3 linked regions of the Planctopirus limnophila DSM 3776 genome follow. The main gene of each other region encodes a partner of the protein of the gene in region 3 in a complex. Links are inferred from orthologs where the notes say so. Each region holds a gene or a part of one and is shown on either strand. Other genes may lie near its edges. The genes, in order: PLIM_RS14755, fliG and fliM.

What was found.
Region 1: the proteins of fliM (region 3) and PLIM_RS14755 are in contact, whole or in part, in a crystal structure (PDB 4IGA), measured with the Thermotoga maritima proteins. The link is inferred for Planctopirus limnophila DSM 3776 from one-to-one orthologs. Residues at the interface, in WP_004081085.1 of Thermotoga maritima: Asp3, Val4, Leu5, Gln7, Ile10, Asn11, Leu13, Ile14, Leu17, Met18; in WP_004081049.1 of Thermotoga maritima: Ala83, Gly85, Gln86, Gln87, Val90, Ile91, Ile94, Lys99, Asp100, Phe101, Ile102, Val103, Arg110.
Region 2: the proteins of fliM (region 3) and fliG are in contact, whole or in part, in a crystal structure (PDB 4QRM), measured with the Thermotoga maritima proteins. The link is inferred for Planctopirus limnophila DSM 3776 from one-to-one orthologs. Residues at the interface, in WP_004081085.1 of Thermotoga maritima: Tyr124, Leu127, Asp128, Ile130, Met131, Gly132, Gly133, Pro134, Glu136, Pro139, Arg141, Thr144, Glu145, Ile146, Glu147, Ser149, Ile150, Lys153; in WP_004082903.1 of Thermotoga maritima: Phe122, Ser125, Glu126, His127, Pro128, Gln129, Thr130, Val133, Glu157, Arg161, Leu164, Leu165, Arg167, Ser169, Glu171, Val172, Glu175, Ile176, Asn179, Lys182.

The regions. Positions count from the first base shown.
Region 1 is NC_014148.1:3,721,546-3,726,500, forward strand. The notes cover bases 701-3,500. They hold PLIM_RS14755 (response regulator), read right to left. Parts: upstream 2,384-3,500; coding sequence 2,018-2,383; downstream 701-2,017. Other genes in these bases: PLIM_RS14750 (sensor domain-containing diguanylate cyclase), read right to left, coding at 701-1,861; PLIM_RS14760 (chemotaxis protein CheX), read right to left, coding at 2,546-3,061. Outside these bases: more of PLIM_RS14750, read right to left, coding at 1-700; PLIM_RS14770 (response regulator), read left to right, coding at 3,967-4,698. UniProt on the Bacillus subtilis protein: Involved in the transmission of sensory signals from the chemoreceptors to the flagellar motors.
Region 2 is NC_014148.1:4,007,688-4,012,824, reverse strand. Bases 852-3,833 are described here. They hold fliG (flagellar motor switch protein FliG), read right to left. Parts: upstream 2,848-3,833; coding sequence 1,855-2,847; downstream 852-1,854. Other genes in these bases: PLIM_RS15890 (hypothetical protein), read right to left, coding at 2,907-3,833; PLIM_RS15900 (FliH/SctL family protein), read right to left, coding at 1,011-1,778; PLIM_RS15905 (FliI/YscN family ATPase), read right to left, coding at 852-1,014. In the rest of the region: more of PLIM_RS15905, read right to left, coding at 1-851; more of PLIM_RS15890, read right to left, coding at 3,834-4,556. UniProt on the Bacillus subtilis protein: One of the proteins that forms a switch complex that is proposed to be located at the base of the basal body.
Region 3 is NC_014148.1:3,258,221-3,263,372, forward strand. What follows is about bases 955-3,951. They hold fliM (flagellar motor switch protein FliM), read left to right. Parts: upstream 955-1,887; coding sequence 1,888-3,015; downstream 3,016-3,951. Other genes in these bases: PLIM_RS12880 (glutamate-5-semialdehyde dehydrogenase), read left to right, coding at 955-1,750; infC (translation initiation factor IF-3), read left to right, coding at 3,319-3,828. Also shown: PLIM_RS12870 (proline--tRNA ligase), read right to left, coding at 1-104; more of PLIM_RS12880, read left to right, coding at 494-954; rpmI (50S ribosomal protein L35), read left to right, coding at 4,137-4,337; rplT (50S ribosomal protein L20), read left to right, coding at 4,452-4,844; pheS (phenylalanine--tRNA ligase subunit alpha), read left to right, coding at 5,097-5,152. UniProt on the Bacillus subtilis protein: One of the proteins that forms a switch complex that is proposed to be located at the base of the basal body.

The sequences.
Region 1 (4,955 bases), 460 kb from region 3 along the record:
GGCCCGTGCGAACCAGAGCACCCATGACCGTTCGTGGATCTTCCTGCTGCGTCGCCAGTACGAAGACGGTTTCTGTCGCGGTCATCAAGCCGAGTCTCACAGCGACGGCACAGAACCGATCGCCCGTAACTTCCTGATGTTTGAGAATGCTGTGCAGTTCGGCAATGTCAAGATAGCCCATCCGCACGGCAAGTTCGCCGCACTGGACATGTGGAGTCTGGCAATCGAGCAGGACACGAGAGATCGACGGGACATCGAGCAATCTCTGCTGGACGAGCCAGCGGCTGAAACGTGTCTGAGTAATGAGTTGCTGGAGCTGGCGGTCGCGTTCATCCATGACGTGACGAAGAATCGTGCGATTGCGTCCATTGCGTTTGGCTTCGTAGAGACATTCATCGGCAACGGCAATCAGGCGGTCACCAATACCGGTTTCGCCTCGACGAGGAATGGCAATGGCAGCACCCACACTGACTGTGATTTTGACAGGTGTGGAGCCGAAGCGGAACGCCTCTTTTTCGACGTTCTCGCGAATACGCTCGGCCAGTCGTTCGACACCTTTTTCGGAAGGCTGGCTGACCAGGACAACAAATTCTTCGCCACCAAAGCGAGCGAGTGTATCGGCGACGCGAACGGTTTCGGAGAAGATCTGGGCCACACGCTTGAGAACCTGATCACCAAACTGGTGACCAAAAGTATCGTTCACGTTCTTGAAATGATCGACATCGATAAAGATGACAGCCAGCGGCTGGGCAGCCCGCACACAGCGATGAACTTCTCGAAGGAGAACTTCATCGAAGAATTTGCGGTTATGGACGCCGGTGAGCGGATCATGCAGCGCCTGCTGCTGCAATTCGCGATTACGCGTTTCGAGTTCGCGCTTCTCCTGCTCGGCGACATGCTGCCGGATGGAGGCCTGGGTGCTGGCGACATGTTCACGCAAAGCGAGTTGTACGAGTTGTTCGTTGGCCTGAATCATCAGGTCGGCAGAGTTTTGCAGATGAGAGAGACTGACGTTGAAGAGTTCGGCGGCCTGTCGGCAGCGTTCTTCAATGTTACTGAGGAAGACAACCAGGTCGTCTTCTGTCATCTCCAGGCAATGGCTGGAGATTTCGCGGAGGCTGTGGAGTGCGAGACCTTTATTGGCCGTGCAGAAATAATCGGCGGCGGCGGCACTGAACGCCATGGCGTTCAGCAGCCGGGCGTTGGGATCGGTGCCCAGTTCGAGGACTTTTTCGAGGGGAGCATGATGAAAGGCAGCTGCATGGATAATGCCTTCGGGCAGCTTCCAGAGTGTCATCATCTGCTGAGCGATCTGGACGTGTGTGAACCCCAGACGAGCTTCTTCGAGTTGCGATAGAGTCGTTCCGGGAAGTTTGGCTTCTTCCAGAACAGGAATGTACTCGTTGGGAATAGTTTTGAGCATGGCGAGCCGGCCCAGTTCGAGCAGCAGGCCGGTGAGGAAGTATTCTCCGCGTTGTGCGGGTTCAAGTTTCTGGCCAATCAGTTCGGCAGTGGCAGCCTGAACGACGGAGTGAACCCAGAAGTTGCGATAATGTTCGGCTTTGGGGCCAGTCTGGAGAGATTCATCTGTGAGAGAGAAGCTGAGTGCTAAAGAGGTGGCGACGGTTGTTCCCAGGATGGAAACAGCGCGATCCATGGCTTTGACTTCGCTACGCACACCGAAATAGCTGGCATTGGCGGCTTTAACCAGTTTGGCACTGATGGCGGGATCGAGTTTGATGGTTTCGACGACATCTCGAATTTCTGACTCTGGATCACGCACGATTTCGAGCAATCGGACAGCGACAGCCGGGAGAGTGGGGAGTTGAGCAGAATTCCAGATACGTTCAACGGGAATCATGTTGGGACCTGTGGCAAATCGAGAACCGGAATTGAAAGCCCGCCAGTGGCAGATCCTGATGATTGATCAGGAAACGAATCTGGCAGATCGTAAAGATCATTTGAAGAGGAGCTAACATGCGGCGGGAAGTCTCCTCGCCTGGCAAAATCATTCGAGTTAGACGTGGCAACCAACCCAGCGTTCGAGTTTGTCGCGCAGGCCATCCGGAGTGAACGGCTTGACGAGGTAATCGGAAACACCGGCTTGAATGGCGAGCACCACACGAGCGCGTTCGGCTTCGGTGGTGATCATGATGATCGGGATCGTCGTGTTTCGCTGGCGGATCTCTTTCAGAAGAGTGAGACCATCCATATTGGGCATGTTCCAGTCGCTGAGCACGATGTCGAAGGTGTGCGCCTCGAAGGCGGCCAGGGCCTGCACACCGTCTTCGGCTTCGACAATGTCGTTTACATTGAGCTTATTGAGGCAGCGCTTCTGGATGGTCCGCATGGTGCCTGAGTCGTCAACGAGCAAAACTTTCATCAGATGATCCTTAGAGGAGTCTGTTTAACGGGCAAATTGTCTGGTGCTTGAATCTCGTCGAGGCAGAACCTCAATCGATGGTTACGTCTACTGATGGTCACATGGTGTCAATGGCGTTGATGATTAGCTGGCAGGTTGAGTGTCGCCTGCTGAATTCATGGTTTACTTTACGGGAAGATTTGAGAAACCAACTTCGATGGTGAATGGCCCCAGATCGGAATCGAATGAGAGAACCATCGGGATGACGTTGGACGGAAAATGAACAGTATGGTCATCGCCTGAGACAACATTCGGAATGCTGATCAGTAACGAATACTTGGCGAGTTGGGCTTTGGCGTGGCCGGCGATCATGTTAGTGACTTCACCGACGGCATCGCAGACTTCGGCGTTGACTTGAGTGACTTCTGCTCCGACGAGACGGTGTAGAATTTCGATGGCTGTGGAACTGGTGAGATTGAGCACCAGAGTTCCTGCTGCCTGACCAGACAGGCCAATGACAGCACTGACACCACTGGAAGGTTGGCTGACTTCTGACGGGTCTGACCGGAGTGAGAGACCGGTGCGTGTGGCTGTCGCATTGAGCATCGTCGAGAAAACGGTGCGCGTGGCGGCAATCACAGGATTGACGTATTCGGCAGTCATACGGGATGTGGCGGAAGCAGTGACGACTGCAGACATGCAAAGTCTCCTCGTAGATGGGGCCTGGCCCCGACAGGTACGACAGAGCAAACTTAGTTCAGGAATTTGGAGGTGCTGCAAAAATGCAACGATGGATCGTTTTTTTGCGAGAGAACGAGGAGTTTTTCTGAAGCACGCCAAAGAGGTAACGAGGTTTATCACTGAGGCCAGACGGGTTTTGCCTCGTCGAGAGGGGGTTTCGAACCACTCGAGTTGCCTAGCGCAGTCAAAGGTTGGCAGGCAGCGCGTGATTTTCAGTTCCAGGCTTTTTGGTCAGAGGAAGTGCTCGAAAGCCGCCTGTTGGAGAGGATGTAACAGTGACATCTCGGGCGCTGCACATGTGGTGAAAATACGATGAGTGTTCGTCAATCTCCCCATGGCATGAGGTGTTAGCCTCATTTTTCTATGGGAGCGAAAATATCGACTGGAACTTATGCAGAAGTTGATAGATTAGCGGCGATGTTGCTTTCGCCGCGAACTGAAGTTTTGTGAATGAGCCTCCATTCATAAGTGTTTCTACCTGCAGTGAACACAATTGCTTAACAAGCTTGGAAATGATCATTACCCACTTGCTTCTGATGGATTGAGTCGAGGGTGTGAGATGGTTTTCTGAAAGTGGGCAATGCTGATTGTTCACTGCCACTTCAAGAGGAGTTTTGTCTGCCGCATGCTCAATGCGGTCGTGCAAATGTTTGAAATAGTTTCCTGGGCGGGGCTAACCATCTCGCAGCCAGCCAGGGAATCATGACGGGCCACATGTCTAACTATCGCGAGACTTTATTATGGTGATGTTGCCTCACACACCGCTGTCTTTCCCGGGTATTTCGTTTCCGACGACGAGTCATTCTGCTTCCTCAACAGTCACTGGCGTCCAAGCGGTGACAGATCATGCTGAATCCCTAGGGATGGTCACAGAGACAGCCCTGAAGGATGTCACAGATAAGCAGGAAACCCGAACTTCCGTCAGGCCCCATCGAGTGGGGAATCGTCTGGTGCGTGTCTATCTGGTTGATGATCATCAGATGATTCTCGATTGTCTTTCAGCTTATCTGACGGCTGACAGTCAGTTTGAAGTCGTCGGAAAAGCGACCAACACTGAACAGGCGCTGCTGGAAATTGCACAGATACAGCCTGATGTCGTGGTCATGGATGTGGAGCTGCCGGGTCGAAGCGTCTTCGATGTGGCCGAAACCTTGCGCACAAAAGCACATAGCGTTCGCGTGATATACCTTTCTGGTTACGCGAGTGATGTGCTTCTATCGAGGGCCCTGAAGCCTGGATGCTTTGGGTATCTGCTCAAGGGAGAGCCAGTCAGCGCTATCCGCCAGGCAATTCTTCGGGCGATTGATGGTGAGATGAGCTTTTCTCCGGAGATCCGGCAGAGGCTGGCACAGGATCCTGTTTCCCGCCGGTTTTCACTCCCGGCAGATACGCCGCTGACAGGCTTGACGGGGCGTCAGTTGGAAGTTCTGCGGCATCTGGCGAATGGCGCCAGCGTGAAAGAGATTGCCCGCCTGATGCATCTTTCACAAAAATCAGTGGACAGCCATAAATACAGAATTATGCACAAGTTGGGAATTCATGACCGGGTGGAACTGGCGCGGTTTGCCATTCGCGAAGGATTGACGAAGCCTTAAGATAACTGCCGGGGTTCTTTCCACTTGAGGGAATTCTGGCCAACACCCAGACTGACTGTTACGTTGAGTTTCATCGCTCAATCAGAGACTCCCACGATTTCGTGAAAACGAAATGGATCGGGAGTTTCACTTTTTCCGGCGGCTGAGAATGGTGTGAAAGCGTTGGGGTGATCAGTGATCCGGGAGCGAAAAACTTCTCGGGTGTCATTTCTTCCCGCTCAGTTGATGAATCTCATTGCCGTCGTTACCTTATAGAG
Region 2 (5,137 bases), 750 kb from region 3 along the record:
CCCCTGTTGAGCCAGCTTTCGCGAGAGCACAATATGCCCGTCAAGAATCCCGCGGACAGTATCCGAAATGGGCTCATTCGTGTCGTCACCATCGACCAGCACTGTGTACAATCCGGTAATACTTCCTGCTGGCGAGCAGCCACTGCGTTCGAGTAAGCGAGGCAACAAAGCGAACACACTGGGTGGATAGCCACGCGTTGCGGGAGGTTCGCCCGCCGCTAAGCCAATTTCTCGCTGAGCCAGCGCAAAACGGGTGACGCTATCCATCATCAGCACGACATGCTGGCCCAGATCGCGGAAATGTTCGGCAATCGCGGTCGCCATCCATGCGGCCCGTAGTCGCAAAATGGCCGGTTCATCACCTGTGGCGACAATCACCACACTTCGTTTCAGTCCTTCCGGTCCCAGGTCGCGATCGAGAAACTCACGCACTTCACGGCCTCGTTCACCAATCAGTGCGACGACGTTGATATCCGCTGAACTATGCCTGGCAATCTGCCCCAATAGCGTACTTTTGCCGACACCACTGCCAGCAAAGATCCCCATCCGCTGGCCCTCGCCCAATGTCAGCAGACTATCAATCGCTCTGACTCCCGTCTGCCAGATCTTGGCAATGCGTGGTCTTTCCAGTGGCCCCGGTGGTTTGCCATGCAGATCAGCTCGATGCGCCAGAAGTGGCTTCGATCCTTCATCGAGGAACTCTCCGCGGCTGCCAATAATGCGCCCCAGCAGCCCAGCACCCACATTCACACAGGGCACAGATTCCACGAGCCGCACTCGTGCACCCCGGCGAACGCCAGTGAGTTCGCCTAATGGCATGAGTAATGTTTCATCGCCACGAAAGCCCACAACATCGGCTTCAATGGGAAAGCCATGATCGCGATCAATCGCACAGCGTGATCCTAATGGAGCTGGAAAACCGACGACGGCAGCTGTGAGCCCCACCACCCGGTCAATGCGACCAGTCAGGCCCAAAGGCAGAACTTGTCGGGCATGTTCGACAAGTGTGGTCATGGCGAGGTTCCCGAATTCGATGTGCTGCTGGCGGCCTGCTGGTGTGGGAGCAGTCGATGGGCTGTACCTAAAAGTTCGCTCGTCATGCGGTCGAGCATCGTTTCCAGACGGGCATCGATTTCGCCATGGCGAGTTGTAACGACGCAGCTTCCGCGTGAAAGCGACGCATCGTGTTGAATCGAAACTTCGCCGCAACCCGCCATTGAAGCCAGTAGACGCAGCCCCTCATCATGCCCCAGGACTTCCCAATCGGTGGGATGAATTGCCAGGACAATCTCTTCTCGCGAGGCCAGTTCGAGCGCACTCTGAATCATGGGCTTCACTGCTTCCGGGTCGGCCGCAATTTTCTGCCCCATCAGCCGCTCAGCAATCGCGAGCGAAAGCTCAACTGCCAAAGTCTCCCAGCGGGCGATCCAGTCGGCTTTCAATTGTTCGATCTGTCGAGAAACCTGCTCCAGGGCAGGGAGCAATTGACCAATTCGCTGGTTGACCTGATGGTTGACGTTCGACTGCAGGCGCTGATCCATCTCGCGCATCGCCATTGCCTGGCCAGCCTGATACCCGGCTTGTTCTGCCTTCGAGTGAGCGTTTTTCACCAGCTCATCGGCCTGCTTCCGAGCGTCATCAATCATCTTGGCCGCTTGTTCCCGCACACGGGCCAGATAGCTCTCACCTTGAGCCTGAAGGTCGTCGTAATTGAAGACGACGGGGCCCTGGCTGCCAGGAGCCATGCCGGCTTTCAGAACTCGGGAACTGGTGGACATGTAAGGGCCTTAGGTATTCGGTGTTTGGTGTTGGGTGTTAGACATTCAAATACCAAACACCCAATACCAAACGTCACTAACTCACAAACTGTTCTCCGCCGCCGGCTGCGACTACGATTTCACCCGCGTCTTCCAATCGCCGCACAGCATCGACAATCTGCTGCTGCATCTGTTCCACATCAGAAAGTCGCACAGCACCCAGATACTCAATTTCTTCCTTGAGCATTTCTGCCGCCCGTTGAGAGAGGTTACCGAAGATCTTCTGTTTGATTTCTTCGGAAGCTCCCTTGAGTGCCAGAGCCCACTGACTGTTATCCACTTCTTTGAGCAGTGCCTGAATCGACTTGTTGTCAAGCTTGAGCAGGTCATCGAAGACGAACATCAGTCGGCGGATTTCGTCGGCCAGTTCACTGTCTTCCTGATCGAGGCTTTCCAGAATCCCTTTGTTCGTCATCCGGTCAGTCACGTTCAAGATCTGGGCCACCATTGGCACACCCCCGGCATTTTCCAATTGCTGGTTGAACATGCTCGTCATGCGGCTCTGCAACGACTTCTCGATCGTGGCAATCACTTCCGGACTGGTTTGCTCCATCCCCGCAATGCGACGGATCACTTCCAGTTGCCGGAGTGATGGCAAACCACTGAGAACTTCTGCCGCCAGGGCCGCCGGCAGGTGAGACATGATCAGTGCAATCGTCTGTGGATGCTCTTCCGAGATAAACGTCAGCAAGTTCTCCGCACCCACTTTATGCAGAAAAGAGAACGGAACTGAGTTCATCGATTGCCGGACGTTTTCGAGAATCTGCCCGGCATGTTCTTTCCCCAGCGATTGTTCGAGCAGTTCGTTGGCAGCGCCTAAGCCACCCCGTTCAATTGGTGTGAGCTCATTGACACCCTGAAAGAACTCATCAAAAACACTTTCCTGCTGTTCGCGAGTGACATCATCAACCTTCGCAATTTCCAGAGTCACACGCTCGACTTGTTCACGGGTCATGCTGGCGAGTACCTCGGCAGCCAATGGCTTTTCCATGCTGAGCAGCAGAATGGCAGCTTTGCGTATGGCGTCCATTATGTGGTGACCTTGTGAACTGGATGACGAGAGCTGAATCGAACAGAAACACGAAATAGCTATTTAGCAGCCTGAATCCATTTTCCTAAAAGGGCTGCCGTTGCTTCCGGATTATCGCGAACAATCGCCTGTAACTGATCACGCCGCGTGGCAGGTTTGGGGGGTAAAGCGGCACTGGCACCCTGAAGTGCATTCATCGCCATGGCAGCTTCCGGGCCACCTGAGGGATTCAAAGGATTCATGCCATTTGCATTATCGGTACGGCTATCACCGGGCGAGGCATTGGCCTGAGCCAGGCTTCCCATCGATTTCCGCAGCATCATGGCCACATAGATCGCAAAAGCTCCCAGAGCCATCGTGCTGCCATATTCACGGAAGAATTGCCACGCGGTTTCAGTCCACGGGATGGTGACTGTCGGAAGTTCCTTTGCGAGTGTATCAACGGTACTGACAACAATGGCATCATCGGGAGAATCCGCCGGGATCAGGCGGTTGACGCTTTTTGAGACTGAGGCGAGCACTTCTTTTTCAATGGCCGGGATCTCCGTCAGTGCCGGATCCTTCTCACCGGCGGCAGTACGCTGGGCAGCAATCCCGCGGTAGTAATCTCGCGGCACACTGATGCTCACCTGCACGGCTTTGGGCATGGCCGCCAGAAGCTGCTTTTCGCTGATCTCAAAACTCACACCATTCACAACCCGGTTATCGGATTCTGTCATCTGGCGATTGCGGTCACTGCCGGCACTGCCACCCACACTGGCAGGACGATTGGCCACCTGCCCGGGTTCACCACGCGGTGCCCTCTGGGTTTGTGTATCGTTGACAGTGAACTCATTGGAAATCACAGGAGCCGATTTCTTGGGATCGATCTGCTGAGTCCGAATGACCGATGATTTCAGGTTCTCGATATCAACATGCACAGTCACATTCACACCTGGAATGTAAGACAGGCTTTTCGAGATCTGCGATTCGTACTGTTTCGTCAGTTCGCGAATTCTCTGAACCAGTTGGCTGCTGAGAGGATCGTCCGCTGCATCACCGGCATATGTCACTTCATTCACGGGATCGAACACCGTCACATCGGAGGTCTTCAGATCTGGAACCATGCTGGCGACCGCTGCCCGGATTGAAGCCACCAGCCGGGTCGAAAGCTCGCGTCCTTTTTTGGGAGTGATCGTCACGTTGGCGGTGACAGTTCCCTTCTGGCTCCATGAGTTTCTTCGATTGGGATTGGCAATCACGACGCGGGCATCTTCTACATTGGGAATCGCCTTGAGCGTCTGAGCGACTTCTTTCAGCAGCATCGCTTCGCGCATTTCATGACGCTGCTTTTCCGTGATGAACGGGCTCAGCGATTCATAATGCTTGAGTAGCTGAGACCCGAGATCTTCGGGCATGGCATCGAATTCGAGCAACGCCGCGTTGTAGCGGTCTTTTTCAGCCGCTGGAACCAGCAGCATGCGGCCCTGTCTCTGAAAATCTGTGAGGCCAGCTTCCATCAGAGCATGTTCGGCGGCAATCAGTTCTTCGGTGGTAAAGACTTTGCCCCACGAGAGTGCGACCATCCCAGACGTGTTGTTCGACCAGTAAAGAAAACCAAAACCGGCCAGCAGAATCAGGGGCGCAACGATGAGCGAAATTCGCTGTGCCGAGTTCATCGAACTCCACAGTGAACTGAACTGCTGCTGCAGTGATTGAAGGAAATTCATAGGAAAAATCGTGCTGTAGGAAGGAAGGGCACGTTGGAAATAGAGAGGAGCAGGCGATTGCCAGGAGGCGGGAATTGCAGGCGGTCATCGCGTGGTGTACCGAATCGAGCCCAGTTCTGTCGAGATCGGATTTCAGCGATTCACTCAGCCGAGTGAGAAAGACTTGAGAGAAACCGCGCGGGTTCGAATTTTTCAGGAAATTGTGGTTGACGAAAAAACCATCTTGCAGCAGATTCCGTGCTCTTGAGTGAATTCTGTCCGTGTTGTTTCGGCACAGTCTGCTCCAAGGGCATTCTGTGAGAGTCACTACTCGATAGTTCTGCCCCAAGCGATTTGTCCCAGAGTGCACGGCAAGATTCCCAAGATACCTCGATTCAATACCCTTCCAATAGTTCTCCCTGTTTCACTGTGAATCCGTGTGCTTCTGAGTGAGTCTGACTCATTCGGTATGAACGCTGCGATGTCCCTGATCTCACATTTTGTTACCCCCCCTGGCGATTTCAAACCAAGGATTCTGGCCTGCGAAAGCTACCCGTTCAGGGTGGTCTGTCCATTCCGTGGTGCTGAAGTTTCGACTCTGA
Region 3 (5,152 bases):
AATTGACGCACATAGCCGGCACGCAGCATGAGCTGGTGGCTGGGAATTTCGGCATCAGAAGGATTTTCTTTGAGCGTGGGAATGAAAGACTGTGACCAGCGCACGAGTAACATCCTTGAAATATGGCAGATAGCAACCGGGCTTAACGTGAATGGCGAGCAGGGATTGTAAAGAAGAGACGATGCTCTTGAAAGCGAGGTTCGTTCGCAGGCATCAGCAGCGCTGGCTCCTGTCGGGAGTTTGGCTTGCGTTTTTTCACGACACTCTTCGCTCTGAGTTTCGAGTTAAGGAATTGACCAGAAACGCCGGAATTGACCGATTCCCCTGTTTCCGGGATGATTCCCATTGAACTTTGAGCGAACTTGAACCTGCCACCCTGATTTCGCGTCTGGCCTGAATTCTCGATTCATCAGGCAATGAACAGGTTCTGGGCAGGAATTCCAAGACCACCTCGATTGTTGAACTCCGGTATTCGTTTGGGAAATTTGTCGCGATGTCCTGGCAAGCGTACTCACAAGATATTGGTCAAGCGGCACGAAATGCTTCCGTGGCATTGCGGAATGTTTCCCCGGCCCGCAAGACTCAAGGTGTGCTGGCCATTGCCAGAGCCTTGCGCAGCCAGTCGGCGGCGATTCTCGCTGCGAATGCGAAAGATATCGAAGCAGCCCCCGGCTTTGGACTGAACTCGGCGGCGATTGATCGACTGCGACTTTCGACAGACCGCATTGAGGCGATGGCGCGGGCCGTCGAAGAAGTAGCCGCACTCCCTGATCCTGTGGGAGCTGTCATTGATGGTTCGATTCGGCCAAACGGGCTGCAGGTGCAGCGAATTCGAGTTCCACTGGGTGTCGTACTGTTCATTTACGAATCCCGTCCGAATGTGACCACAGACGCTGCCGCCTTATGCCTCAAGAGCGGGAATGCGGTGATTTTACGGGGTGGCAAAGAGGCCATGCACTCGAACATGTGCCTGGGTGAAATTGTGCAGGGGGCTGTGGCTGAAGCGGGTTTACCCCCTGCCCTTGTCCAGATTGTCAATACACCAGCCCGGGAAGTGGTCGGAGAACTGCTGCGACTGAACACTTTGATTGATGTGGTGATCCCGCGTGGTGGGAAGTCGCTGATTGAGCGGGTGATGTCAGAAGCGACGATGCCGGTCATTAAACATTACGACGGCGTTTGCCATGTCTATATCGACGCGAGTGCTGATCTGGATATGGCCAGCCGGATTCTGGAAAACAGCAAATGCCAGCGAACCGGGGTCTGCAATGCGGCTGAATGTGTGCTGGTGCATGCAGCGATTGCCGAAAAGTTTCTGCCCCGACTGGGCGAAATCATGTCCCGGCGCGGGCTCCAGGTGCGTGGCTGCTCGAAAACTTGCTCTTTATTACCAGAAGCTCAAGCAGCCGAGGAAAACGATTACCGCACAGAGTATCTGGACATGATCATCTCCTGCAAAGTCGTCGATGCTCTCGAGCAGGCGATAGGACACATTGAGACATATGGTTCACACCATACCGACTGCATTATTACCGATGATTACTCTGCTGCTCAGCAGTTTGTGCAGGAGGTCGATTCTGCGGCTGTCATGGTCAATGCCAGTACGCGGTTCAATGATGGGGGAGAACTGGGCCTGGGAGCAGAAATTGGCATCAGCACTGATAAGTTTCATGCCCGTGGCCCTTGTGGACTGACTGAATTGACGAGTTACAAGTATGTTGTTCGTGGGGCTGGGCAAATCCGTGGCTAAACCAGAGAGAATGCCTTACCAGTTGTCAGCAGGGATGAGAGACGAGCAGCGTATTGGCAGTGATCTGAGCTAAACAAAGAATTTCGACTGAGTTCATTTCGACGGAATTTATCTCGACAGGGAAGTGGAGAGACAACATGGCCGATGTACTCAGCCAGTCGGAAGTAGAGACACTGCTGGCAGCACTCGATCCGGCTCCACGCAGTAATGCTGGTTCTGCCATGAGCGGCCCGGCACCCAGTTCGACACCAGTCCGTCGGCGAGAAAATGGGCCGCAGATCAGTGTTTACGATTTCAAGCGTCCCGAGCGCGTCAGTAAAGAACAGATGCGTGCCTTTCAGGCATTGCACGAAGGTTTCAGCCGGGAGTTTGGCGCTGCACTTTCGGGGATGCTGCGAGCGATTGTCGAAGTCAAACTGATCAGCGTGGATCAATTAACGTACAGCGAGTTTGTCTTCAGCCTGGAGAACCCCACCTGCTTCAACCTCCTCGAATCGAAAGGTCTTGAAGGACATCTGATCCTGGATTTGAGTCCTTCGATCATTTTTCCGATTGTGGATCGTCTCTTAGGTGGTGGGAAAGAAAGCATCCCGAGCATTCCCAGTCGGCCGCTCACTGAGATTGAACTGCAACTGGTGTCGCGGATCACATTACTGGTGATCAATGGGCTTGAAAACGCATGGCATAACGTGTGCAGCCTGGGCCTGAAGGTAACTCAGATCGAGAGTAACCCTCAACTGGTGCAGATTGTGCCACCGAACGAAGTGATTGTGCTGGTCAGTTTTGAGATCACGATGGGTGAAGTCCGCGGCATCATGAACCTGTGTATTCCATTCAATACGATCGAGCCACTTTCCGGAAAACTCTCGTCGGACACATGGTCGGCTTATCAGAAGAAGGGGCTTGATCCCAAACAGCGAGTGATTCTGGAAGACGGGCTTTCCAAGGCCGCCGTCAAAATGATTGTGAATCTGGCACACACTCGACTCACAGCGCGAGACCTGGCTCATCTGGCTGTGGGAGATGTGATCATGACTGAACACCCCAAAGAAGATGGGTTGGAAGTGGTGGTCGAGGGCTGCCCGATGTTTATGGCGAAACCCGGTGCCGTCAAAGGGAAAAAGGCCATTCGCGTCACGGGAATGGTGGCCCACAGCCGGGATATTCTGCGCGAAAAGCTGCAAGCGGCCGCAGAATCATCGACCACTAAAACGGCGCCAGCTGTCACTGAACCGAAAACCAATCCACCCAAGCCCCGGACCTAACTGACATTTGTGGTGCAAGTTCCCCAATGCACGTCATGCCATCAAATACATTAACGAGTATTGATTTGTATCCACCGCCGGATATGCTGAACGTGACTAACTGATCCACCGAAAATAGATGTCAAAAAAACTTCAATTTGCGGCAACTTGTTGACTCAGTACGATTTCCGGTATAAATCAGTTGAGACAAGGTGCAGTCGAGAAGGGCAATTGCTTGCCAGACGCCACCTCACGGCTGATTCCATGCAGTTTGCGGCCATTGGATATTTGAGATAACTTCTTTCCTTACTGGAGATTACGGCAATCGAAACGACGCATCGTATTAATGATCAGATTCGACTTTCCCCAATTCGGGTGGTTGATCACGAAGGGAAAATGTTAGGAGTGATCCCCACCTCGGAAGCCATGCGTGTGGCGCTCGAAGTTGGCATGGATCTCGTTGAGGTCGCTCCTGGCGAGCGCCCTCCGGTCTGCCGAATCATGGATTACGGCAAGTTCAAGTATGAACAGAAGAAAAAACACGCAAATTCGGCCAAGCAGCATCAGGTGCAGATTAAGGAAATCCGTCTCCGCCCCAAAACTGGTGAACACGACATCGAGTTTAAGGTGAAGCAGGCGAAGGAATTTCTGTCGCAAAAAGACAAAGTGAAGCTGAATATCATCTTTCGTGGTCGTGAAAATGCGCATCACGATCGCGGTAAAGAAATTCTCGCGAACATTATCCAGCAGTTGGCAGAGCACTGTAAAGTTGAGCAAATGCCCAAACTGGAAGGTGGACGCAACATGATTGCCGTACTGGCTCCCAAGACATAACACGTTGACTTAACAGCAGATGCAAACAGTCGAATTGCATCACAAACGTGATTATTCTGAGAGATCACCGGCTCACTTCGCCTGCTTTCCATCCATCGGCTCATTCATCATTCTGCGTTCTTGAGTGATTGAGCGCGATCGCTGGAAATTTACCGGGCCACTGAACTATACTCCCCGTTCCTGAATTGATGGCTTTTGATCAGAGGAACAGATCCTTTGATGAAAGACTTTGTTGAGCCGCAGCAATTTCACTGCATTTCACGACAGACAGTCTGCCGACATGTTGGCAGCCAAAGTTGAGAAGAGTTATGACTAAGCAAAAGACCCACAAGGGAATGCTCAAGCGGTTCAAAGTCACAGCAAGTGGCAAGGCCAAGCACCGGAGTGCATACCGCGGGCACCTTTTGTCTCACAAAAGTGGCAATCGTAAGCGTCACCTCCGTCTTGATAACGTGGTGACAGGCCCGAATGCCAAGAATATTATTGAAGGTCTCCGGCCAATTCTCTAATCGACAGGCCTATTTTTTAATGACCACTGTGGCTGGGAACGCGTTCATATCGTTTGTTCTTTGCTGATCAACGATCACACGAATACCGCCCTTTGAAGTTTACGACAGGTTATTATGCGTATCAGTTTTGCAGTTGCCCGCCATAAATCTCACAAACGGCTTTTCCGCGAAGCTCGCGGTCAGGTTGGTGGTCGTAGTAAGCAGATTCGTCTGGTGAAAGAAACAGTGGTTCGTAACCGCTGCTTCGCCTTCCGTGACCGGCGCGCCCGCAAGCGTGACTTCCGCTCGTTGTGGATCACTCGTATTACAGCCGCTGCTCAAATGCGTGGTCTGTCTTACAGCCGATTCATCAACGGAATGGATCTTGCAGGGATCAAGCTCAATCGCAAGTCCCTCAGCGAGCTGGCAATTCATCACCCAGCCGTATTCGACGAAGTGGCCAACCTCGTGAAGGCTGCACTGCAAAAGAACAATGTCAATTTTGGTCGCAAGCTGGCTGCTGTCTAATCATTTGTTTCCTGAATGCTGCCTTTCAGGCGATTCAGGAAGTTAAGGATATGGTTCTGGCGATGGGAGATCGCCCAGTCTTCAAATGTTTGAAGAGTCTCTCTGGGGGCGTGGAGTATCCACAGCCCCCTTTTCTTTTATATGAAGCTCCTCTGTACGCTGAATTTTCAGGACAATTGACTCACCGATAAAGCGACACCTGCCACGAAACGGGTCTCCATCACTTACCCAAAATCACCGGATGAGAATCGAATGAGTACAGCCTACGAGGCCTTTCAGGTCTTTGAACAAGAGGCAACCGCAGCGAT